DNA from 4 places in the Arhodomonas sp. KWT genome. Region 2 is predicted to be linked to each of the others. Evidence: predicted binding sites of a transcription regulator. Region 2 holds the regulator's gene; each other region holds the start of a gene.
The links. The regulator FliA, encoded in region 2, starts transcription of late flagellar genes. The targets are predictions, from matches to a motif close to GCTAAAGTTNNNNNNNNNNCNGCCGATA.

Region 1 (5,715 bases), on a different contig from region 2:
GTTCCGTCTGGAAATGGCGCACTCCGAGCAGGAGCGGTTCATGCCGATGTACAACATCCAGCAGCAGTACATCGAGCGCTTCCTCATCGAGCGTGCACAGGAGACCGGGCTGGTAGCGCTGCGCTGGCGCAGCCGGGTGCGTGACGTGGATGCCGGCGACGACGGCGTGAGCCTGTCCGTGGACACGCCGGAGGGATGGTATCGCCTGGACGCCGACTACGTCCTGGCTGCCGACGGGGCGCGCAGCGGGGTACGGCGGGCGTTAGGGCTCGGCCTCCAGGGCGAGGCCTACGAGGGGCGCTATGTCATCGCCGACATACGCATGCGCTCGGACTTCCCCACGGAACGCCGGGCGTTCTTCAACCCGCCGGCGCTGCCGGACTCGACCCTGCTGGTCCACCGTCAGCCGGACGACATCTGGCGTATCGACTACCAGCTCGGTCCCGATGACGACCCCGACGAGGCGCTGAAGGAGGCGAGCATCCGGCGAAACGTGGGTGCCGTCGTGGAGATGCTTGGCGAGGCCGACGACTGGGAGCTGGAGTGGTGGAGCCTTTACAAGGCCTACACCCTGGCCCTGGATGATTACCGCCACGGCCGGGTGATGTTCATCGGTGATGCCGCCCACCTGGTGCCGATATTCGGCGTGCGCGGTCTCAACAACGGCTTTGCCGACGCCATGGACGCGGGCTGGAAGCTCGCCTGGCGGATCCGGGGCTGGGGTGGAGATAGTCTGCTGGCGAGCTATACCCCGGAGCGCCGCGGCGCGACGCTGGACGTCTTCGCCAACGCCGGGCGCAGCACCCGCTTCATGACCCCGCCGACGCGGGGCTATCGGCTCATGCGCGATGCAGCGCTGTCGCTCTCGCTGAGCTGCGACTATGCCGGCGGGTTCGCCAACCCCCGCCAGGTCACACCCTACACCTACGCCGACAGCCCATTGACCACGCCGGACACGGTGCCGGGGTTCGCGGCGGGGCCTGCGCCGGGGGCACCGCTGGTGAACCGCCGGCTCGGTGAGGACGACTACCTCCTGGATCACCTCGGCCCGGGCTTCAACCTGCTGTACTTCAGCGACGCGGGGGACGTCGAGCCGGCACACCGGGAGTCACTGGAGGCACTCGCCGGCGGGGCGATGCCGCTGCACTGCCTCGTCGTGGGCGCGCGGGTCGACGAACACGCACCGTGGACGCCGGTTCCGGATCCCGACCGCGGTATCGCCGCTGCCTACGGCGCGCGGGCCGGGAGCTGCTATCTCGTGCGCCCGGACCGGCACGTCGCCGCGCGTTGGCGCGACCTCGACACGGCCGCCCTGTACCGTGCCCTGGCCACCGCTACCGGAGGGATGTCCTGATGGCGTCGCATACTGAAGAGCACCTGCCGTTCCCGGAGCTGGAGGCGGCCTACGAGCGGATCGCGGAGACGTTGGATAGGTTGCCGGAACGGCAGACATCGCTGTTCCTGGCCAAGCTCTCCCTGGCGCTTGCCCACCGTGTGGGCGACGGCGAGCGGGTCCGTGCGGCCATCGACGAGGCGGCCCGGGATATCGGTGACTGAGCGCCCGCGCCGTGCGTTGTATGCCGGGACAACACCGCCGAGGGGCGGGGCTTTGCGCGTTGCCGGGTGATGGGGGAGACTGCCACGGTACCCACCCGGCAGAGAGGAGCGCCCCATGGCCCATGCACGACACATCGGCTATGGCGACGGTGACGATCCGAGCGCCATGACCCTCACCCTCGGCCCCGAGCAGCTGGTGATCCGCCGGCGCTACGAGGCGGCCAGCATCTTCAACGACTTCCTCGTCGCCGGCTGGTTCCTGGTGGGCAGTATCCTTTTCCTTTACCCGGACTGGGAGCCGGTCGGTGTGTGGCTGTTCATTATCGGCAGTGCGCAGTTCATGCTGCGCCCGACGCTCCGGCTCGCGCACCGTATTCACCTGCGCCACGTCCCGCCGAGCCGCTGGGAGATGTAGTGCCGCCGTGCCGTCCGCCGCCTTCAGGTGCGGAAGCGTGTGACCACCCGCTCCAGTGCCTCGGCGCTCTGCGCCACCTGTCCGCCGGCCTGTTCCGTACGCTGCGCCCCGGTCACCGTCTCCTCGCTGACCTCGGCGATGTCCCGGGTGTGGCCGTCGGCCACCGTGACCGTCTCATTCTGGCGGCCCGCGGCATCGGCGATACGGTGGTTGATCCCGGTAATCGCGTCCACGGCCTCGTTGATGGCGCGAAGGGCCTCGCCGGCCGTGTCGACTGCACTGACCGTGGTCCCCGCGTCGTCACGGCTGCGTGCCATCGCCTGTGCAGCCTCGCGGGAGGAGGCGACGAGCTTCTCGATGGTCTCGGCCACGTCGCCGGTGGCCTCCTGCGTGCGGGCGGCGAGAGAGCGCACTTCCTCGGCGACCACGGCGAAGCCGCGACCCTGCTCGCCGGCGCGGGCCGCCTCGATGGCGGCGTTGAGGGCGAGCAGGTTGGTGCGCTCGGCGATGTTGTCGATCACCCCGAGGACCTCCTTGGCGCTCTCCGTGCCCTGCGCCAGCGACTCCACCATCCGGCCGGCCTCGGCGACCCCGTCGGCGAGCCGGCTGATCGCCCGGGAGACCTCATCGACGCGGGCGTGGCCGTTGTTGGCCTGATCCCGCGCGTCGTCGGCGGCGCGACTGGCCTCGTCGGCGTTGTCGGCGACTTCCCGTGCGGCCTCGCGTACCTCGGTCATCGCCTGATTCAGGCTCTCGATCCGCTCGGCCTCCGTGTTCGCGCCCTCGCGGGTGCGCTGGGTCTGTTCGGTGAGCGTGGAGGCGGCGTCGCGCAGGCGCTCCGTTTCTCCGGCCAGGCTGCGCACGGTGGACTGGAAGTGCTCCAGCAGCCGGTTGACCGCATCGGCCACGCTGCGGAACTCGTCGTTGCCGCGCACGTCGATGCGTGGACGCAGGTCCTCCTCGGAGGCGACGGCCTCGGTGGTGTCGCGCAGGGCCCGTAGCGGCCGGATCACCACCCGGCCGATAACGGCGCTTAGCACCGCCAGTCCGGCGAGGAAAATGGCGAGGTTGATGCCCACCGTGGTGGTGATGTCCCGCCAGACCGCTGTGTCCATGCCGGCCATTGAGAAACGGACGCGTGTAGCACCGAGCACGGCGCCCTCGTCGGCGTTCGCGTGGCAGCCGGTGCAGTTGGTGCCGTGATAGTCGGTGAGGTTGAGGTGGGGGACGGCCACGGTGAGGGCGCGGCCGTCCTCGCCCTGCGCCACCGAGACGACGCGCTCGCCGGAAAGGACACGACGGTCGATGGCGTCCCGGGGCTGCTCCTCGTCCATGCCCGGGCCGTAGAGCGCCTGGACAGGCTTGCCGCGCAGGGTACGCGCGGAGATTACGTTCTGGTGGGACTCGAGCTTACGGAAGAGGATACCGCGGCGTTTCATCTGCCCGGTCAGCATCAGTGCATTGAGGCTGTCCAGGTGGCTGGAGATCAGGGTGTCGGCCTGTGCCACGGCGTTGTCGAGCACCCGGGCGCGCTGGCGGTGTGCCGAGTAGACCGTCACCAGCGCCATCGCGAGCAGGAATACGCCGGCAATCGCCGGCAGGATCTTCAGCTTGATGGATATACGTCGCATGCCCCGTCCTTTCTGCCCCCTCGTCCCTTTGCCCCGGTCTTATCGGCACGTCGGGGTCCTTGTTTAGTCCATTTCGGATTCTACCGGGCCGGGACGGCCGCCTCTTGAGCTGGATCAGCTCGGTGGCTGTCGCTGTTCGGAGACAGGCCGCCGGCGGTTCGACACCACCGGGCCGGTTGTGGCGGGCGCTGCGCCGTATGGGGGCCGGCGGCGGCGCGGTCTCCGTTCATCGGCGTTTCGCGGCCGCAGGCACCGTAATTGACCGTCGTCATCCCCGGCGCACCAGGGCCGGGCATAACGTGATTCCCAGTGCGTGCCGGTGGATAACCGGGGCGCGCCGGAGTCGGATCTCCGGGGGCGTGATGTTGGGTGATTCCGGGAGGAATACGAGATGGCCAAGGAGATGAAGGCGGACGCGCCGAAGGCGGTGCCGGCGGAGCAGACGCCGGCGCCGACGGGTCGCACGATGGGTGTTTTCGACGATGTCGACCGGTTCATGGACACGGTGTTCGAGCGCGGGTGGATGCGCCCGTTCCGCTGGGAACATCCGCTGTGGGAGCGCATCGCAGGGGGCGGCGAGGGCCGGATCCCGCGGGTGGACCTGCTCGAGCGCGACAGCGACGTGCTGCTGCGCGCCGAGCTGCCGGGGGTGCAGCGCAGGGACCTCGACGTCTCGGTGACGGACGCCACGGTCACCATCCGGGGGGCAACGGCGAGCGAGAAGCGCGCGGAAGAAGGGGCCTATTTCCGCAGCGAGATCGCCCGCGGGGCGTTCAGTCGCACGGTGTCCCTGCCGGCCAAGGTCGACGCGGACAAGGCGGATGCCCGCTTCGCGGACGGCATCCTCGAGATCACGCTGCCCAAGGTGAAGGAAGCCCGCCGCCGGCGTATCGAGGTGCGCTGAGGGCGGGCTTGATCGTCGTGTCGCCCCTGGGGCGAGGACTGCATGGAGGAAAGGACGATGACGACATCATCACTACGATCTCTGAACACGTTCAACCACGAAATGCTGGATGTCGGGCGCGATATCTCGGAGGGCGCGATGCGCAGCGCCGCCTGCCTCGGTTACGGGGCGGACGGTCCGGAGCGCGCCTACCGTGAGGGCGTCGCCGTGGCCCACAACGCGGTGGAACGGACCATCGGGCTCGAGCGTGCGATGGTTCACGCCTGGCGTGCCCAGGCCCGTGAGCAGCCGGCGAGCGGCGCCCTCTGGGAATCCGCGCTTGGCCTCATTGAGCAGGGTATCGACACCCGGGAACGCCTCTGGACGGCGTGGTTCCGCGCCCTCGAGGGCGCGTCCGTGAATGCGTTGACCGGTGCGATGCCGGCTATGTGGGGCGAAGCGGGCAGTTCGGCCCGTAGCGGGGCGGACGAGCCGCAGGCCGCGTCGTCGAAATCGTCGGCACGGGCCACCCGTGGCGGGCGCACGGCGTCCCGTGGACAACCGAGGTCGGAAACCGGCGGACAGTCGGCGGCCCAGGGCTAGCTCGGATCCGGGAGCCCCGAATCGCCAGGGAGGAGAGAGTCATGCCCGATATCGATCGGACAGCGGTGTTTGCGTGGCCACGGCGGGCGCCCACGGCCCGTACCGCTCTGGCGGCACGGCGCCGTCGGCGCTTCGGCTGCGAGATCCATCCCGCCTGGGACGGTAGTGGCTGCTACGTGCTCTGGGCCTGGGTGGAGCAGGAGGGTGAATGCGAGTGGGCCGTGCTTGATCATGAGGACGGCGCACCGTTGCGTTTCTGTACCCCGCAGCGTGCCCAGGCGTATGCCCTGAAGCGCGGCTATGGAACGGATGCCGTGCGCATGCGGTGGCCGCCGACGGCGCGCTGATACAACGCTCGTCGGCGTATGCCGGCCACCGGTCCACTAACGCGTCGATTCCGGCAATGATCTGAATTTCTGAGAAGTTATTCCGTTTTGCCTGTGGCGTGATGCGTCTATATTTTCCGGGAAATCCCGTGAAACGCTGTCCACCGGCGCGCGCCGGTGGACAGCGTCCCCGCGTCGATGGTGTCTTCTTGACCAGGGATGGGGCCTGATCGAGCACGGGTGCCGACAGGGCATCGCCATCGAGGGGCTGGCGTTTAGGGAGGGACGCGGTATGGATAC
Region 2 (5,715 bases):
GGGTGCCCGTGGGCGAGGCCGAGGTCCAGCCCGGCCGGGAGCTGGCGATCAATCCGGGGACCGTGTCCGGTCGGCTAGACGGTGCGCCGACGCGGGATCCCGCCTTCGGCCTGGAGGCGGTCTGGATCGACGCCAATCAGCGCGACTATGCCCAGAGCCTGGGCTACACCGTGGTTGACAGCAGCACCGTGGTTGCCACCCATCTCAGCCAGGTCGTCCAGGACAACGCCCACCAGCTGCTCGGCCACGACGAGACCCAGAAGCTGCTGGACATGCTCGCGCGCCAGCAGCCCAAGCTGGTCGAGGAGCTGGTTCCGACCACCCTGTCGCTGTCGGTGGTCACCAAGGTCCTCCAGAACCTGCTCTCGGAGCGGGTGCCGCTGCGGGATATGCGCTCCATCGTCGAGACCCTGGCGGAGCACGGCCCGCGGGTTCAGGACCCGCAGCAGCTCACGCAGATCGTGCGCGAGGCCCTGGGCCGGATGATCGTCCAGGGGATCTCCGGCATCAACGGCGAGCTGCCGGTGATTACGCTGGAGCCACAGCTGGAACAGTTGTTGCAAGACACTATCCAGGGGGTATCCGAGGGGGCCGCCGGCTTCGAGCCGGGGCTCGCCGAGCGTCTGCAGCGCTCGCTGACCCAGAGTGCCCGGCGCCAGGAGATGAGCGGTCAGCCCGCGGTGCTGCTCACCTCGCCGGGACTCAGGAGCTGGCTCTACCGGCTCACGCGGCACGCGAGTCCCGGACTGCACGTGCTTTCCTACAACGAGATACCCGACGAACGGGAGGTCCGGGTCGTCGCCACGGTGGGACAGCAGGAGGTCTCGCAGGCGGGCTGACCCGGTTTGACGGCCCTAGTGGAGCGGCAGCATGAAGATCAAGCGCGTATTCGCCGAGGACATGCGTTCAGCCATGCGTCAGGTGCGCGAGTCGCACGGCGCGGATGCGGTCATCCTCTCCTCGCGACGGGTGGAGGGGGGCGTCGAGGTGATCTCGGCGGTGGACTATGACGAGCAGGCGGTGCGCGAGGCCGTCGCCCGCGAGGAGCGCCGGACCGCGCGGCATGCCGGTGGGGCCGGCGAGATCACCGGCGGCGGGGCGGACGGATTCGAGCGGCTGCTCGCCCGCGCCGACGCCGATGCAGCGGCCCGGGAGGACACGGCTCCGGCCGGGGGTTTCTCGGTGACGGTGGGGGATGACGGGGACGAGGGCCCGGCGGGTGACGATAAACCGGCGCCGACGCGACGGCGCGACGGCGCACCGTCGCTCGCGTTGGACTACGAGCGTTTCGCCGGCGGTGACGATAGCGGCGACGACGACGACCCCGAGCCCGCGGGCACCCGCCGGACGCGCTCGGCGAGCAACCGCATCGAGTGGACCCAGGAGCCAGCCATGCAGGCCATGCGCGAGGAGCTGCGCACCCTGCGCTCGCTGTTCGAGAACCAGCTCACGCTCATGGAGTGGCAGCAGATGGGCCGTGCCACGCCCGCCCGGGCGACGCTGATGCGCCGGCTGCACGGCATGGGGTTCGGCCCGGACGTCTGCCGCGGCCTCGCCGACGCGGTTACCAGCCGTGAGGACCCGGATCACGCCTGGCGTGAGGCCATGTCCCTGGTCACCGAGCACGTGGCCACCAGCGACGACGAAATCATCGAGCGGGGCGGGGCGGTGGCCGTCGTCGGCCCCACCGGGGTGGGCAAGACCACCACTGTCGCCAAGCTGGCGGCCCGCTTTACCCTGCGCCACGGTCGCAACCAGGTGGCGCTGGTGACCACGGACAACTTCCGCATCGGCGGCCAGGAGCAGCTGCGCAACTTCGCGCGGATCCTCGGTGTGCCGGTTCATGCCGCGGCCGACGGCGAGGAGCTCGCCGAGCTGCTCGACGATTTCTCCGACCGGCGCCTGGTGCTCATCGACACCGCCGGGATGAGCCAGCGCGACATGCGCCTCGCCGAGCAGATGCGCGCGCTCAAGGACGGCGCCCATCGGATCCGGCCGTACCTGGTGCTGTCGGCGAACACCCAGCTGCCGACCCTGATGGAGACCCTGCGCGCATTTCGCGCCGTGGGCCCGGTGGGGTGTATCCTGAGCAAGGTCGACGAGGCTGCGAGTCTGGGCGGGGTGCTCACGGCGGTGATGCGTGGCCGGCTGCCGATTGCGTACGTGGCCGACGGTCAGCGCGTGCCCGAGGATCTGCGCCCGGCGCGGGCGGATGCGCTGGTCGGCGAGGCGGAGGCCCTCGCGGCGGATAGCGACGGTGAGAACGAGGACGACGAGTCCCTGGCGGTGGCCTTCGCGGGCAGCCTGGCACGGCAGGGCTGAGGGGCATGGATCAGGCAGCGGGATTGAGACGAATGAGCGAGCCGAAGCCGGTCAAGGTGGTCGCGGTGGCCAGCGGCAAGGGGGGCGTGGGCAAGACCAACGTATCCGTGAATCTGGCGAGCGCCCTGGCGCGGGAGGGGCGTGGCGTGATGCTCTTCGATGCCGATCTCGGCCTCGCCAACGTGGACGTGCTCCTGGGGCTCTCGCCCAAGCGTAATCTCGCCCATGTGCTGGATGGCGAGGCCGGGCTGGAGGAGGTCCTGCTCGAGGGACCGGAGGGCATTCACATCGTTCCCGCCTCCTCGGGAACCCAGCGCATGGCCGAGCTCTCCGGCGCCGAGCACGCGGGCCTGATCCGCAGCTTCAGCGAGCTCGCCGTTGACCTTGATTACCTGTTCGTCGATACCGCCGCCGGCATCTCCGACTCGGTGATGAGCTTCGCCCGCGCCGCGCGGGAGGTCCTGGTGGTGGTCTGCGACGAGCCGTCCTCGCTCACCGATGCCTACGCGCTGATCAAGGTGCTCAACCGCGACCACGGCGTGCAGCGTTTCCACATGGTCGCCAACCGTGTCCCGGGGCCGCGGGAGGGCCAGAATCTCTACGGCAAGCTCGCGCGCGTGCTCGACCGCTTCCTGGACGTGACCTTGGAATACCTCGGCGCCGTCCCCGAGGACGATCGCCTGCGTGCCGCGGTTCAGCGCCAGCGCGCGGTGGTCTCGATGTATCCCTCCTGCCCGTCGGCCCGGGCCTTCCAGGCGCTGGCGGCGCGCCTCGAACAGTGGCCGCTGCCGAGCCGCGCCGACGGCCAGCTGGAGTTCTTCGTCGAGCGTGTCATACGCTATGGCAGTCGCGTCCGGGAGGTCTCCGAATGAATGGACATGCGCTCTACGAGGCGGTCCAGCGGGGGAGCAGCGACGACCTGCTGGTGGCGAACGCCCCGCTGGTGCGACGCATCGCTCACCACCTGGCGAGCCGACTGCCTCCGAGCGTGCAGATCGAGGACCTCATCCAGGCGGGCATGGTCGGCCTGCTGGAGGCGGCGCGGCAGTTCGACGCCAGCCAGGGCGCCTCGTTCCAGACCTATGCCGGCATCCGCATCCGCGGTGCCATGCTCGATGAGATCCGGCGCCTCGACTGGACACCGCGTTCCGTGCACCGCCGCTCCCGGGAGGCCGCCGAAGCCATCCACGTCCTGGAGAACGAGCTCGGCCGTGAGCCCCGGGACGCCGAGGTCGCCGCCAGGCTGGGCGTGAGTGTCGACGACTACCACGGTATGCTCGCCGACGCCTCGAGCGCGCACCTGTTCAGCATGGACCAGACGGATCCGCAGACCGGCGAGACCCACGACCCCGCCGGGGATGGCCCGTCACCGCAGGACGTGCTGACCGACGGTCACTTCCGCGCCGACCTTGCCGAGGCCATCCGCGGCCTCAGTGAACGCGACCAGCTGGTGATGCAGCTCTACTATGACGAGGAACTCAATCTGCGCGAGATCGGCGAGGTCCTCGGGGTGAGCGAGTCACGTGTCAGCCAGATTCGTGGCAAGATAATGCTAAAGCTCAAGGCCTCCCTTGCCGATTGGTTGGATGGATAGACACCGATCGGGGCGCCCCCGCGACGGGGGCGTGCACACCGCCGCCGGCGGTGAGGCCTCACAATAACTCGCGTTTCCACTCAGGGGGATCGGCGTGGCACTGGACAAGCACATGAAAATCCTCGTGGTGGACGATTTTTCCACCATGCGGCGCATTATCCGTAATCTTCTGCGGGATCTCGGCTTCGACAACATCTCGGAGGCCGACGACGGCAACACCGCGCTGCCCATACTCAAGCGTGGCGGTTTCGACCTGCTCATCACGGACTGGAACATGCCGGGCATGACCGGTATGGACCTGCTCAAGAACGTCCGTGCCGATGAGGAACTGGCCGAGCTGCCCATCCTGATGGTCACCGCCGAGGCCAAGCGCGAGCAGATCATCGCGGCGGCCCAGGCGGGCGTGAACGGCTATATCGTCAAGCCCTTCACCGCCGTGACGCTCAAGGAGAAGATCGAGAAGATCTTCGAGCGCATCAATGCGGGGGGTTAGGCGATGAGCGACAGCCAGCGCAGCCAGGAATATCTCGCGCTAGCACGCACGCTCATCGAACGTGTCGAGGCCGGCGACGACCCGGGCATGCAGGAGACCGTCGATGAGCTAACGCGACTGCGTGAGAGCGAGCTCTTCCAGGAGATCGGCCAGCTTACCCGCGAGCTCCACGAGGCCCTCAAGTCCTTTCGCGTGGACAGCCGCCTCACCGATATCGCCGCGAGCGAGATCCCCGATGCCCGGGAGCGGCTCAACCATGTCATCGAGGTGACCTCCCGTGCCGCCCACCGCACGCTGGAGGCCGTCGAGACCAGCCTGCCGCTGGCCGACGAGGTCGCTGCCCGGGCCGGGACGCTCCACGAGCGGTGGCAGCAGTTCCGCCGGCGTGAGCTGAGCGCCGACGATTTCCGGGGCCTCAGCCACGACATCGAGGCCTTCCTGGCCGCCGCCGCAGACAACGGCAAGACACTCCACAACGCGCTTTCCGAAGCGTTGATGGCGCAGGATTACCAGGACATCACCGGCCAGATCATCCGCCGCGTCATCACCCTGGTTCAGGAGGTCGAGGACGGCCTGGTCGAGCTCGTGCGCATTTCCGGGGCGCGGATCGCTGAAGAAAAGCCGCGTGCTGCCGATAAGGCGGATGAACGTGCGGAGCAGCAGCTCAGTGGACCTGCGGTCCCGGGCCAGGACGACGACGATGTCGTATCGGGCCAGGACGACGTCGACGACCTGCTCTCCAGCCTCGGCTTCTGAGGGAGACACGCATGGCTATCGATCCGCAGGACGACATCGTCCAGGACTTTCTGGTGGAGTCCCGGGAGATCCTCGAGGGACTCGGCGAGCAGCTCGTCTCGCTGGAGCAGGCGCCGGAGGACCGCGACCTCCTCAATTCGGTGTTCCGCGGCTTTCATACCATCAAGGGCGGTGCCGGATTCCTCGGCCTCGACGAGCTCGTCGACGTCTGCCATCAGACCGAGGACATCTTCAATCTCCTGCGCCAGGGCGAGAAGCAGATGAGCCCGGAGCTCATGGACGACGTGCCCCAGGCCCTGGACGTGGTCAATGGCATGTTCGACCGCATCGAGGACGCCCAGGATCTCGAACCCGCGCCGGGGGGCCTGCTGCAGGCGCTGCGCAGTCATAACCAGCCGGACGACAATGCCGGCGGTGCAGCCACGTCCGCCTCGGACGGGGCGTCGGCAGGCGAGGGCACGGGTGGAACGACGGCCGCGCCCTCCGGCGCCGCCGCACCTGGCGGTCAGGAGGCCGCGTCCGGGGATATCAGCGACCAGGAGTTCGAGGC
Region 3 (5,715 bases), on a different contig from region 2:
GGGCCCAGGGCATGCCCGAAAAACCGGAAGAACTGGGTGTAGCCCTGGATGACGAGGAATGTCCAGGCATAGCCACGCAGCATCCGCAGCCGGTAACGGATTCCAAGCGACATGAGCGCGGCATTGAGACCGAGCCAGGCGAGGTTGAACAGCCACAGTTCCCCGGCACCGGCCCGGTGAAAGCCATCCGACAGCTCGAAGCTGCCGAACAGGGACAGCAGCCACAGCGCCATCTCCGCAAAGAACACCCCGGCGGACAGCCACACCAGGAAAAAGCCGCGATAGCGGGCCAAAGGCCCCGCCTCCGCCAGTCGGTGGAGCCCGCCGGCGAGAGCGACGGCGAGACCGGCCAGAAGGAAACGCAGCGGATAACTCATCCCGAACCAGTACACGCCCCAGCCCGAGGCATAACCGGTGGCCCCGCCGAACCAGGCGAAGAACACCACCGCCGCCGCGATCAGGAGCAGCAGGTTGTCCAGCACGTACGCCAGGACCAGGAGCACCCCCAGGTCGATAAGCAGCAGCGCCGGCCAGTTGCCGGAGCCGGCCGAGATGATCGCCCCCACGGTAAAGGTCAGGGCGATCACCAGCAGGCCGCCCAGAAGCTCCAGGCCCCGGGGTGTCCAGTGGTAACCGCCGCGCCGCCTGAGCCGGAGGCCGCCCGCGAAAGCGGCGACGACGCAGACACCGAGCACCGCGGCGAGCCTTGCCAGCGAGAAACCGAGCAGCTCACGGCCCAGCAGGACCACGCCGGCCGCGGCACTGATACCGCCGAATATCGCGAACCACCGCCCCAGCGAACGCCAGTCCCAGCCGGCATCGGGATAACGGGCCGCAAGGGCGGAGAACCCGGCGTCGTCGAGCACACCTTCGCGTCGCAGCGCCGCAAGCTCACGGCGCACCCGCCGTCTGAAGCGCGCGGGACTCATGACGCCCGCCCCGCGCCGAAGCGCTCACACATGCCCCCGATGCCGACACCGAGCAGTCCGCAGACCAGCAGGAACCCCCCGATGGAGACCTCGTCCCAGAACCGTTCGAACAGCCGCGTATACACATCGATAGCCAGGAAAACGACGCCGAACCCGGTGAAGCGTCCGTCCCGGAGCACCGCCCCGGCCACGATCTGGGCGACGCCGGCGGCGCTGAACGCCAGCACCCAGCCGGTGCCTCCGGGCCGTATGGAGAGTATCCAGAGGCAGAGATTGAAATAGACCAGCCCCCAGACCAGCCAGAGATGTCCGAAACCGACCTGGCGTCGCAGCCAGCGCCTTTCGCCCACCGACTCGTGCAGGACACCGAACACGACCGCCGTGAGACCGGCGACCGCCATGTCCCGTTCATTCTGGATGTCCAGGAAATAGCCACCATGACCGATATAGCCATGACGGGTGCCCGCCCAGTGGAAGAGCAGAAGCAGCCCCAGGAACAAGGGCCACCGCAGGGCGTTCGAATAGGCCACCGCCAGGGCGGCAATCGCCGTGAGCAGCATCGCCAGCAGCGGGATGTCCGCCCCGCCCCCGCCGCCAAGACCGAAGTACAACAGCAACGCCCCGGCGTAACCAGCCGCGAGCGCAAAGGTGATGAGCACCCCGCCGGTGACGGTCAGCCCCCGGCGTCGATCCCGCGCCAGGCCGATCCCCGCCCAGCCGGCAGCGAAAGCGGCGGCCAGTACCAGCACGGCCAGGGCAACGGGGGAGGCGCTCTGCAGCAGGATCCCCACCCCGGCGAGGGAAGAAGCGGCAAGCAGGACTACCGCGATCCCCCCCAGCAACCGGACCGCCATTGCCCCGGCGCCCTCCGCGTCAGCGTATCGCGCAGCGAGACGTGCGGCCAGATCGTCGTCGACCACGCCCTGGTGCCGCCACGCCGCGACCTCCGCGGCCATGCGTTCACGGAATCCCTGCGCCATGCCTCCGCCCTGTTCCATCGGTCCGTCGCGTCGGTGAGGCGCCCGCCGACCCGTGACCGGACCGCTGCATCGAACGCCTGTTGCTCGCCAGCGCATCGCCGTCCAGGCCCCTGCGAATACCGCCCATCGGCCACTGCCACGACGTTCGCCGCCAGGCCTTAAGGCACCGCCCCGCCGTGCCGATACACCGTCGACACCACGAACCATAAAGCTTAACCACCATTACTCGTTCGCGGTAGGAACTGCTCACGTTGACTGCCCGGGGAACTACATCGATGATGACTTGGCTCAAATCCAGCCTGCGTAACTGGCTGCTGGCATCCGTCGGCCTGGCGATGGCCGTGGTCTGCATTACGGCGGTGATCGCCGTGGTGCGGCTCAACACGAGCATCGGCGACTACGAACGCCTGCTCACACGCTACGTCCACGCCGAGACCGAGATCCTCGCGACCAACCGGCTGTTCAAGCAGCAGGTCCAGGAGTGGAAGAACGTACTGCTGCGCGGCAGTGACGACGCTCAGCGCGAGAAGTACTGGCGCCAGTTCCGCGAGACCGAAGGCGAGGTGCAGTCCCGCATCGAGGACCTGATTGCTGCGGCCCCGACGCCGGCGATCCGCTCGACACTGCAGAAATTCCTCACCGCCCACGAGAACATGGCCGAACAGTACCGGCAGGGCTACAAGGCGTTCGTCGATAGCGGCTTCGACCACCGTGCCGGCGACACCGCGGTCCGTGGCATCGATCGCGGACCGACCGAGCTGCTGAGCAAGGCAGCTGACCAGATCGGCACGCTCACCCGCCAGCAGCGCGAAGCCGCGTCCCGGACGGCCGGTATCGCCACCGACTGGAGCCTGCCCGTCATCGTCGGCGTCTCCATCGTGGCCCTGGCTCTGCTGTTCTGGATGCTCAACCGCAGCGTGGTACACCCCACCCGCCGGCTCGCCGACGCCATCGACGCGTACTCCCACGGCGACTTCCGGAACGACACCGGCGTCGACCGCGCAGATGAACTCGGCCGCCTCTCCGAGGGTTTGAAGGGCATGCGCAGCAACATCACCGACATGCTCGCACGGATGCAGGAAGCGGCCCGGTCGCTCGCCGAGACGGCGCAGGAGCTGACCCGGACGGCGTCCGGTCTCGCGGACGACAGCTCCGAGGTACGCTCGCGCACCGAAGGCAGCGCCAGCTCCATCTCGGAGATGTCCGCCACGATCCAGGAAGTCGCCCGCAATGCCTCTGATGCCGCCTCCGCCGCGGACCAGGCGGGCGACAACACCCAGAGTAGCCTCCGGGCGATGGACGAGAACGTCACGGCCGTCAAGCACATGGACGATCTCGTGAGCGAGCTCGGTAACGCCATGGAGCAGCTGCAGCAGGACACCACCGAGATCGGCACCGTACTCGAGGTCATCCGCGGCATTGCCGAGCAGACTAACCTCCTCGCCCTCAACGCCGCCATCGAGTCCGCGCGGGCCGGCGAGCACGGCCGCGGCTTCGCGGTGGTGGCCGAGGAGGTACGCACCCTCGCCCAGCGTACCCAGGAATCCACCGAGGAGATCCGCCAGACCATCGAGAAGCTCCAGTCCGCGGCGACCACCGCGGGCGACCTCACCCGGAAGGGACGCGAGCGCGCCGGATCGACGCTGGAGCAGGCCGAGTCCACCGCGACGGCCATCCGCGACGTCGAGACGGCCGTTTCGACCATGCGGGATCTCAACCTGCAGATCGCCACCGCCACGGAAGAGCAGAGCACCGTCTCCGAGGACATCAACCGGACCATTACCGAGGTCGCCGAGCTGACCTCGCGCTCCGACGAAGGGGCGCAGGGCATCAGCCACGCGGCCGGGGAGCTCGACAGTCTTTCCCGCCGACTCGACGAGATGTTCCGCCGCTTCCGCATCGCCTGATGCCGGGGGGGGGCGCTTCCGCCGCCCGTCAGACCGCCGTTGCAGCGACGGCGGTCGCTTCCTATACGTGAAGCAGGCTTGCCTCAGGGCATCCGGAACAGGTGGAGGAGGTCCCGCGATGGCTGTCGGTCACGACCCCGTGGTCGGGGACTGGTACATGACCCCGTCAGGGGACAGCTTCGAGGTCGTCGCCTTCGAGAGCGATGACGATAGCATCGAGATCCAGTACTTCGACGGTGCCGTGGAGGCACTGGACATGGAGACCTGGCTCGATATCAGCGCCCGTCCCATCGAGCCCCCGGAGGACTGGTCCGGCTCCATGGACGTCAGCCGCGAAGACGTCGGCACCGAGGACGTCCCCCAGCCCCACTCCGCATCCAGCCCGCTGGACGACCCGGACCTTTAACCCCGCTGCACCGCCGCGGTGTCGCCATACGCGGACACACCGCCACCGGCCAGCACGGCTATCCGGCGGTCGTTGACGGCGTACGCCCCCGATCCCATCGTCGCAGGCAGAGGGCCCCGCCGGAGAGGCCTGGTGCATCGACGGCGGGTCAATGCGGGTGACGGGGCCATAGAGCGGCCGTGGGTACGGCGCATCGCCGATGGCACCCCGGCCGGTACCGAACTCACCCCCGGACAATGGAGAACCGGAATGCGACGCACCCTTTTTCTCGCCCTTGCCCTTATGCTCGGATTCGGTCTGGTCGCCTGTGACGACGAAGGCCCCGCGGAGAAGGCGGGCGAGCAGGTGGACGAGGCCGTCGAAGATACCGGCCAGGCGATCGAGGAGGCCGGCGACGAGATGGAGGAAACCACGGACAACATGAGCGACGGCAACTGACACCCCTTCCCTTATCGGGTACGGGTGCGGCATCGACCGCCCCGTGCCCATCACACAGCGACCGGGACAAAAGACAATGAAAACCCTTGGACGCATATTCCTGTCCGGACTCGCCGCGGTCGTGCCGATCGCCCTGACCTTCGCGCTACTGGCATGGCTGGGTCTGTATGCCGAGCGCGTACTCGGCGCGATCAGCGAGTGGCTGCTGCCGGACACCCTGGCCTTCCCGGGTCTGGGACTGCTGCTGGGTGTCGCGCTGGTCTTCGGCGTGGGCGTGCTGATGCAGGTCTGGATCGTGCGCCGGCTGTTCGATCTGAGCGAGCGCCTGCTGGAACACATCCCGCTGATCAAGACCATTTACGGCTCGATCCGCGACGTCATGCAGATGTTCTCCCCCCACGACGGCCAGGACACCGGCCGCCCCGTGCTCGTGCGCGTGCCGGGCCGCTCCGAGGCGGTGCTCGGCTTCCTGACCCGGGACGGGCTCGGCGATGCCCTGGGCGGCGAGGACATGGTGGCGGTGTATCTGCCCATGAGCTACCAGATCGGCGGCTTCACCCTGGTGATGCCCCGGGGACAGGTCGAGCCCGTGGACATGGGCGCACAGGACGCCATGCGCTTCGTGCTGACCGCCGGCATGGGCGTGTCCGAGCGGGGCTCCAATGGTGCTAACCAGGGGGAACATTATGAGCGGTGAGCTCCCGCTGCTGGAGATGCTTGCCCGCCTGTCGGCAGCGACGGGGCTGGCGATGCTGCTGGGCCTGGAGCGCGAGCTCCGCGGCAAACCAGCCGGGCTTCGCTCGCACATGCTGGTGGCGCTCGGCGCGGCATCGTTCATGCTCATCGGCATGGACATCCTGCTCTCCGCCGCGGAGGGCAAACCGGGGGCCGCCAGCATCGACCCCACCCGCATCATCGAGGGCGTGATCGGCGGCATCGGCTTCCTTGGGGCCGGCAGCATCATTCGTAGCAACACCGGTATTCAGGGCATCACCACCGGTGCCGCCATCTGGACCGTCGGCGCCATCGGGGTCGCCTGTGGCGCCGGCGAGCTG
Region 4 (5,715 bases), on a different contig from region 2:
TTCCCGAAGGGATCGGCCTTATCGAGCATATGGAGACCCTGGATGATGCCGCGGCGGTGGAGCGGGCGTGGACGGTGATCCAGCGTCACGAGATGGCCGGGGCCGAGGCGGCGACGTGGATCCCCGGCGCACGGGAACTGCTGACGGACCTGAACCTCATGGGTGTCCCCGTGGCCATCCTCACCCGCAACGCCCGCGTCACCACCGAGGCCATGCGCCGTGCCCTCGATATCCCGGTGGACCTGATACTCACCCGCGAGGACTGCCGGCCGAAGCCCGATCCGGACGGCCTGTACCGTATCGTGGCGCGCCTCGGCGTGGCCGCCGCGCGCATGATGTACGTCGGCGACTTCGTCTACGACCTGCAGACCGCGCGCGCCGCCGGGGCCCATGCGTGCCTGCTGCGCAACGGGCACAACGGCCATTTTACGACTGAGGCGGACCTGATCGTGGACCACCTCGACGAGCTCGGGGCGCATCTCGGTATCGGGCGTTCTGCGGGGTGACGGTGGCCGACGAGCTGGAGGCACTGGAGCGGGAGCTGCACCGGTCCGTACGGCGACGGTCCCGCGAACGGCTGCTGGTGTTGCTGCATCCGGATTTCCGCGAGATTGGCTACTCCGGGCGGGAGCACAGCCGCGACGCCATCCTTGCAAACCTGAGCGACGGGGAACCGCCCGGCGTTCACGCCGAGGGATTCCGTTGCCGACGTATCGCGCCGGGCACCGTGCTGGTGACGTACCGCTCGGCACGCGTATCGGCGGACGGTCACCTGAGCCGGCACGCGCTACGCTCCTCCGTCTGGCTCAGGGAGGCCGGGCACTGGCGAATGATCTTTCACCAGGGAACGCCGACGGGACAAACCAGCGGGCATACCACCTAGCGGGCTACGGCGGCCGGCCCCGCATGCCCCCCGCCCGTTTCCGACGAGCCGCTACGCCGGCGGTCTCGAGGTTCCCGCGCGACCGGCGATGCGCAGACCGTTACGACCGCCGGCCTTGGCCGCGTACAGGGCCTCGTCGGCACGCCGGAGCACGCGTTCCATATCCTCCCCCGGCCGGGCCAGATAGGCGCCGACGCTCACGGTAAGCGGCTGACCGACGGAGCGGGCGTCCGATTCGATGCTCGCGCGGATGCGTTCGGCGATCTGGCCGAGTATCCGGGCGTCGCAGGGCGAGAGCAGGACCAGGAACTCGTCGCCACCCCAGCGCGCGGCATGATCGTAATCGCGGAGGCTGGCACGGAGCAGCCGTGCCACCTCGGTGAGGGCACGGTCTCCGGCGGAATGGCCGAGGCTGTCGTTCAGGCTCTTGAAGTGATCCAGATCCAGCCAGATCACCCCGAAGGCGTGGTGATCGCGTGTACTGCGGGCGATGGTCTCGACGATGAGCTCGGTCATGCCCCGGCGGTTGCTGAGCTCGGTCAGGGGATCGATGCGCGCGAGGTTGTGCAGGGCCTCGGTGCGCTCGGCGACCTTGCGTTCGAGCTCCGAGGTCTGGGACCGGATGGCGCCGGCCATGCTGTCGAAGTGCTGGATCAGCCGGCCGATTTCCCCCGGCGCGGAGGGTAGGGCGGCGGGGGTGAGATCGCCGCGGCGCACCCGGTTCATTGCGCTCTCCAGGACCCCGATCGGCCCGAGAATCTGCTTCTGCACCGCCAGGTGGAAAACGAGCAGGCTCGCCAGCAGGGCGGCGGCGAACACCGCCGCCACCGGTGCGAACCGGTTCACCGGCATCAGGGTGTCGAGGTCGAGCAGCGTGACCTCGTACCAGCCGATGGTGGGCAGATAAGCGATACCGGCGAGGTGACGCTCGCCCCGGACCGAGACGAAGTTGGTACGGACCGTCGCCGGTCCCGTATCCCCCTGGCGCAGCGAGAGCATCATTTCCTGGATTCGCGCCTCGTCCGTCGGCGTGTCCAGGAGCAGGTCGATGGTGTTCTTCTGGCCCTCCGGCTTGACGATGGTGGCGAAGTCGATCAGCCGCTGATCGCGGTAGAGCTGGATCGCGCCGTTGTAGTCGACGAACAGCGTCGTGATGCCCGGCTGACTGAGGTCAACGGTATCCCGCAGGAAGTCCTCGAGATCCAGGCCCGTGCCGACGATGCCGAGAACCCGGCCGTCGTCGGCACGCAGCAGGACGTCGATCCACAGCTTGGTGACCCCCAGCTCGTCATCGGGATTGACGTTGAGATGGAAATCCCGCCCCGCCTCGATGAGCCGGTAGAACCAGGCATCGGCCGGATCCTTCGGGTCCAGGTTATAGCGCAGTTCCCGGCCCTCGAATTCATTGTCCGCATTGTTGTGGTAGTAGGCGCCGGAGTCACGCAGGGCGACGAAGTAGCTGTTGCTGCGGAAATTGCGCCGGAAGCTCTCCATTTCCTGGAGGGCCTGCTGCCTGAGCGCCCGGTCATCCGGGGCGTTCGCCCAGCGGCGCAGCACGAGCGAGTCCGCCAGCTGGCGGGAGAGCGCGATCTCCCGCTCCAGCGGCTGCAGCAGCCGGGCGCTGTCGTACTGAACCTGGAGTTCGGCGGTCCGTTGTCCCCACTGCTCGATAATCCCCTCGGCGATGCGCTGAAAGGCCGCCCAGGCGGCGACGGAGGCCAGCACGATCAACGTCGCGGCAAGGAGCAGGAATCGGGTCTTGAGGCTCACGGACTCCCCCCCCTAGCGAAACGTTTCATTATCGTTCGTCACGGCGTGGCGAATAGCCGCGCGCCGCCCCCTTCAAGTGCACATGTACCGGTCCCCGGGGGAGAACGCAAACCTTCCCGGACGACATGCGGCGTGCGGCGGGAACCGGCATCGCCCGACAGGCCCCCGATAACCCGAAAGGGCTATAGCCGGGCGCCCTTCGGCCGATATAATGACCATCGGGGATTACACGACGGGACTGGGGGCGGAAATATGGCCAAGGCGATGGGCAGCATCGACCAGCGCACGCAGCTGGCCGGGCACAACCGGTTCGAGATGCTGCTGTTCAAGATCGGGCGGCGGTACTTCGGGATCAACGTGTTCAAGATCCGCGAAGTGATCCGTTCGCCGCGTGTGACGGTCATGCCGGATTCGCGCCCCGGTGTGCGCGGGATCGCACACCTGCGGGGCCAGACCATCCCCATCATCGACCTTGCCCAGGCGATCCGATCGGCGGAGCACGGCGACGCGGGCTCGGTGGTGATCACGGAGTACAACCGGACGGTGCAGGGCTTCCTCGTCGACGAGGTGGACCGCATCGTCAACGTCAGCTGGGAAGACGTCCTCCCGCCGCCCCAGCACATCGCCGACCGCGGCTACGTCACGGCGGTGACCCGCGTCGACGGCGTCCTCGTGCAGATCCTCGACGTGGAGAAGGTCCTGGCCGAGGTCATGGGCGATCCGCTGCCCCGGGATGTCGATTTCGAGCACAGCGCCGCACCGCCCCAGCGCAACCGGCTGCTGGTGGTCGACGACTCCAGCGTCGCCCGTAACCAGATCCAGCGCACGCTCGAGCCCTCGGGCTGGGACGTGACCGTGGCCAAAAACGGTGAGGAGGCCCTGGAGTGGCTGCGCGACACCGACGAGGAAACGCTCGCCTCGGTCGCGCTGGTGATCTCCGATATCGAGATGCCGCGCATGGACGGCTACACCCTGACCAGCCGCATCCGTGCCGACGAACGCCTGCGCGGCCTGAAGATCCTGCTCCACAGCTCGCTGTCCGGCGTGTTCAACCGGGCGATGGTCGAGAAGGTCGGTGCGGACGACTTCCTGGCGAAGTTCGACGCCAGCGAGCTGGGCCGTTACGTGAACGCGATGCTGGAGGAGGGCGAGGGCGTCACCGGCTGATGACGCCCCGCAATCAGAACCGGTATTCGACCCCGGCGGAGAACATGGGCACGTAGCGGAAGCTCTCGAACTGCGTACTCAGCGCCGCTTCCTCGCGCATGCGATCGAGCTGATCCTTGCGGTCGAGATCCGTGACACCCTCGAACTTCACGCCCATGTCGAGCTGCAGCCCCAGGCGGCTGTCCTCGCCGAAGTGCTGGTCCCACCCCAGGCCGAGGTAGGGCGTCCAGTCGCCGCTGCCGTCGAAGCTGTAGCCGGTGTCGTCGTGACTGCCGTCCACGCCCGCGCTGCCACCCCCCTGCCAGCCCCAGTCGGAGTTGCCGTAGAAGGCGCCGCCGGTCAGGCGCATGCCGGACGCCGCGGGGAACTCCCAGTCGACCATTGCCGAGGCACCGAGTCCCTGTCGCCCGGTGGGGACATAGCCGCGCCACCCGCTGCCGACGCTCGGATCCGTATCCGTGCTGATCCCGAAACGGACATTCAGCGCCTCGCTCAGCTCGGTGGTGAGCTCGAGCTGCGGGCGCATCGGGCTATGCCACACCTCGCCGGCCACGGCGGGCCCGCCGCTGGCCGCGAGAATCGCAAATGCCCCCAGTATGCCGTTGAGATAACGCATGGCCGGATCATCATCGTTCGGAGTCCGGCACCATTATGACTGAATTTCCCCGCCGAGGCACGTCCTTCCGGCGGGGACGAACGATCCTGTCGCCCGGGCGTCGAACCCTTATAATCCTCGTATTACGTTTGCATGAAGGTATCCATGACCGTTCCGGTTCAGTCCTGCTGGGTGAGAGAGCGCTTCGCGGCGGCGCGCATGCCGATCCGCGCCGCCATCCCGGAGGACGCACCGCTGCACCCGGCCGCCGTGCTCGTGCCACTGGTCGAGCGTCCCGGCGGCCTCCATCTGATCCTCACGCGCCGCACGCCCCACCTGCGTGCCCACGCCGGACAGATCAGCTTTCCCGGCGGACGCATCGAGCCGAACGATCCCTCCAGCCTCGCCGCGGCCCTGCGTGAGGCCGAGGAGGAGATCGGCCTGTCGCAGACGTCCGTCGAGCTCCTCGGCTCCCTGCCCGAGTACCCCACCGGCACCGGTTTCCGTATCCAGCCCTGGGTGGGTCTGGTGGACCCGGAAGCGCACCTGGTTGCGGACCCGGTGGAGGTCGACGAGATCTTCGAAGTGCCGCTCCAGTACGTGCTGGACGTGACCAACCACCGCCCGCACCCTGTCAGCCACGGCGGACGGCGCTACCGTCTCTGCGCGATCCCGTACCGGGACTACTACATCTGGGGCGCCACCGCGGCGATCCTGCGCGACCTCTACCGCCTGCTCGCCGATTGCCCCGAAGCCCCCGAAACCCCCTGAGGCCTGCAATACCATGTGCGAGCTGCTGGGCATGAGCGCCAACGTCCCCACCGACATCTGCTTCAGCTTTACCGGGCTGATGCAGCGCGGCGGACGGACCGGCCCGCATCGGGACGGCTGGGGGATCGCCTTCTACGAAGACCGCGGCTGCCGTCTCTTCCATGACCCGGCGCCGAGCGCGGACTCCGAGGTCGCACGGCTGATCCAGCGTTATTCGATCAAGAGCCGTAACGTCATCTGCCACATCCGCCAGGGCACCCACGGCCGGGTGGCGCTGGAGAACACCCATCCGTTCCAGCGGGAGCTCTGGGGGCGGCCCTGGGTCTTTGCCCACAACGGGCGTCTGCGGGGCGTGCGCCGCTGGCCCATGCGCCACTACCGCCCCATCGGCAACACCGACAGCGAGTACGCCTTCTGCTGGCTGCTCGGCGAGCTCCGGGAGCGCTTCCCGCGGCCGCCGCGGCGGCGCGAAACCGCGTGGCGCTATCTCCGCCGGCTGTGCGCGCGACTCCAGGAGCAGGGGACGTTC

Region 1: the regulator FliA is predicted to act here: its motif matches at 3,644-3,671, upstream of G7A99_RS06285 (methyl-accepting chemotaxis protein).
Region 3: the regulator FliA is predicted to act here: its motif matches at 2,067-2,094, upstream of G7A99_RS03065 (methyl-accepting chemotaxis protein).
Region 4: the regulator FliA is predicted to act here: its motif matches at 2,835-2,862, upstream of G7A99_RS03210 (chemotaxis protein).

What each region holds. Positions count from the first base shown of each region.
Region 1 covers NZ_WNXE01000021.1:28,783-34,497, reverse strand. Annotated here, with positions in the region: gene G7A99_RS06300 (FAD-dependent monooxygenase) at 1-1,354, shown strand, start outside; gene G7A99_RS06295 (DUF2783 domain-containing protein) at 1,354-1,557, shown strand; gene G7A99_RS06290 (YrhK family protein) at 1,673-1,972, shown strand; gene G7A99_RS06285 (methyl-accepting chemotaxis protein) at 1,996-3,603, opposite strand; gene G7A99_RS06280 (Hsp20/alpha crystallin family protein) at 3,995-4,507, shown strand; gene G7A99_RS06275 (hypothetical protein) at 4,565-5,089, shown strand; gene G7A99_RS06270 (hypothetical protein) at 5,131-5,436, shown strand.
Region 2 covers NZ_WNXE01000001.1:46,947-52,661, forward strand. Annotated here, with positions in the region: gene flhA (flagellar biosynthesis protein FlhA) at 1-839, shown strand, start outside; gene flhF (flagellar biosynthesis protein FlhF) at 871-2,322, shown strand; gene G7A99_RS00255 (MinD/ParA family protein) at 2,355-3,194, shown strand; gene G7A99_RS00260 (RNA polymerase sigma factor FliA) at 3,191-3,916, shown strand; gene cheY (chemotaxis response regulator CheY) at 4,017-4,409, shown strand; gene G7A99_RS00270 (protein phosphatase CheZ) at 4,413-5,165, shown strand; gene G7A99_RS00275 (chemotaxis protein CheA) at 5,177-5,715, shown strand, end outside.
Region 3 covers NZ_WNXE01000007.1:39,927-45,641, forward strand. Annotated here, with positions in the region: gene G7A99_RS03055 (DUF2157 domain-containing protein) at 1-929, opposite strand, end outside; gene G7A99_RS03060 (hypothetical protein) at 926-1,927, opposite strand; gene G7A99_RS03065 (methyl-accepting chemotaxis protein) at 2,185-3,816, shown strand; gene G7A99_RS03070 (DUF6763 family protein) at 3,935-4,222, shown strand; gene G7A99_RS03075 (hypothetical protein) at 4,472-4,660, shown strand; gene G7A99_RS03080 (DUF502 domain-containing protein) at 4,737-5,357, shown strand; gene G7A99_RS03085 (MgtC/SapB family protein) at 5,347-5,715, shown strand, end outside.
Region 4 covers NZ_WNXE01000008.1:10,202-15,916, forward strand. Annotated here, with positions in the region: gene G7A99_RS03195 (HAD family hydrolase) at 1-506, shown strand, start outside; gene G7A99_RS03200 (DUF4440 domain-containing protein) at 503-883, shown strand; gene G7A99_RS03205 (diguanylate cyclase) at 935-2,653, opposite strand; gene G7A99_RS03210 (chemotaxis protein) at 2,906-3,820, shown strand; gene G7A99_RS03215 (hypothetical protein) at 3,834-4,436, opposite strand; gene G7A99_RS03220 (CoA pyrophosphatase) at 4,581-5,186, shown strand; gene G7A99_RS03225 (class II glutamine amidotransferase) at 5,200-5,715, shown strand, end outside.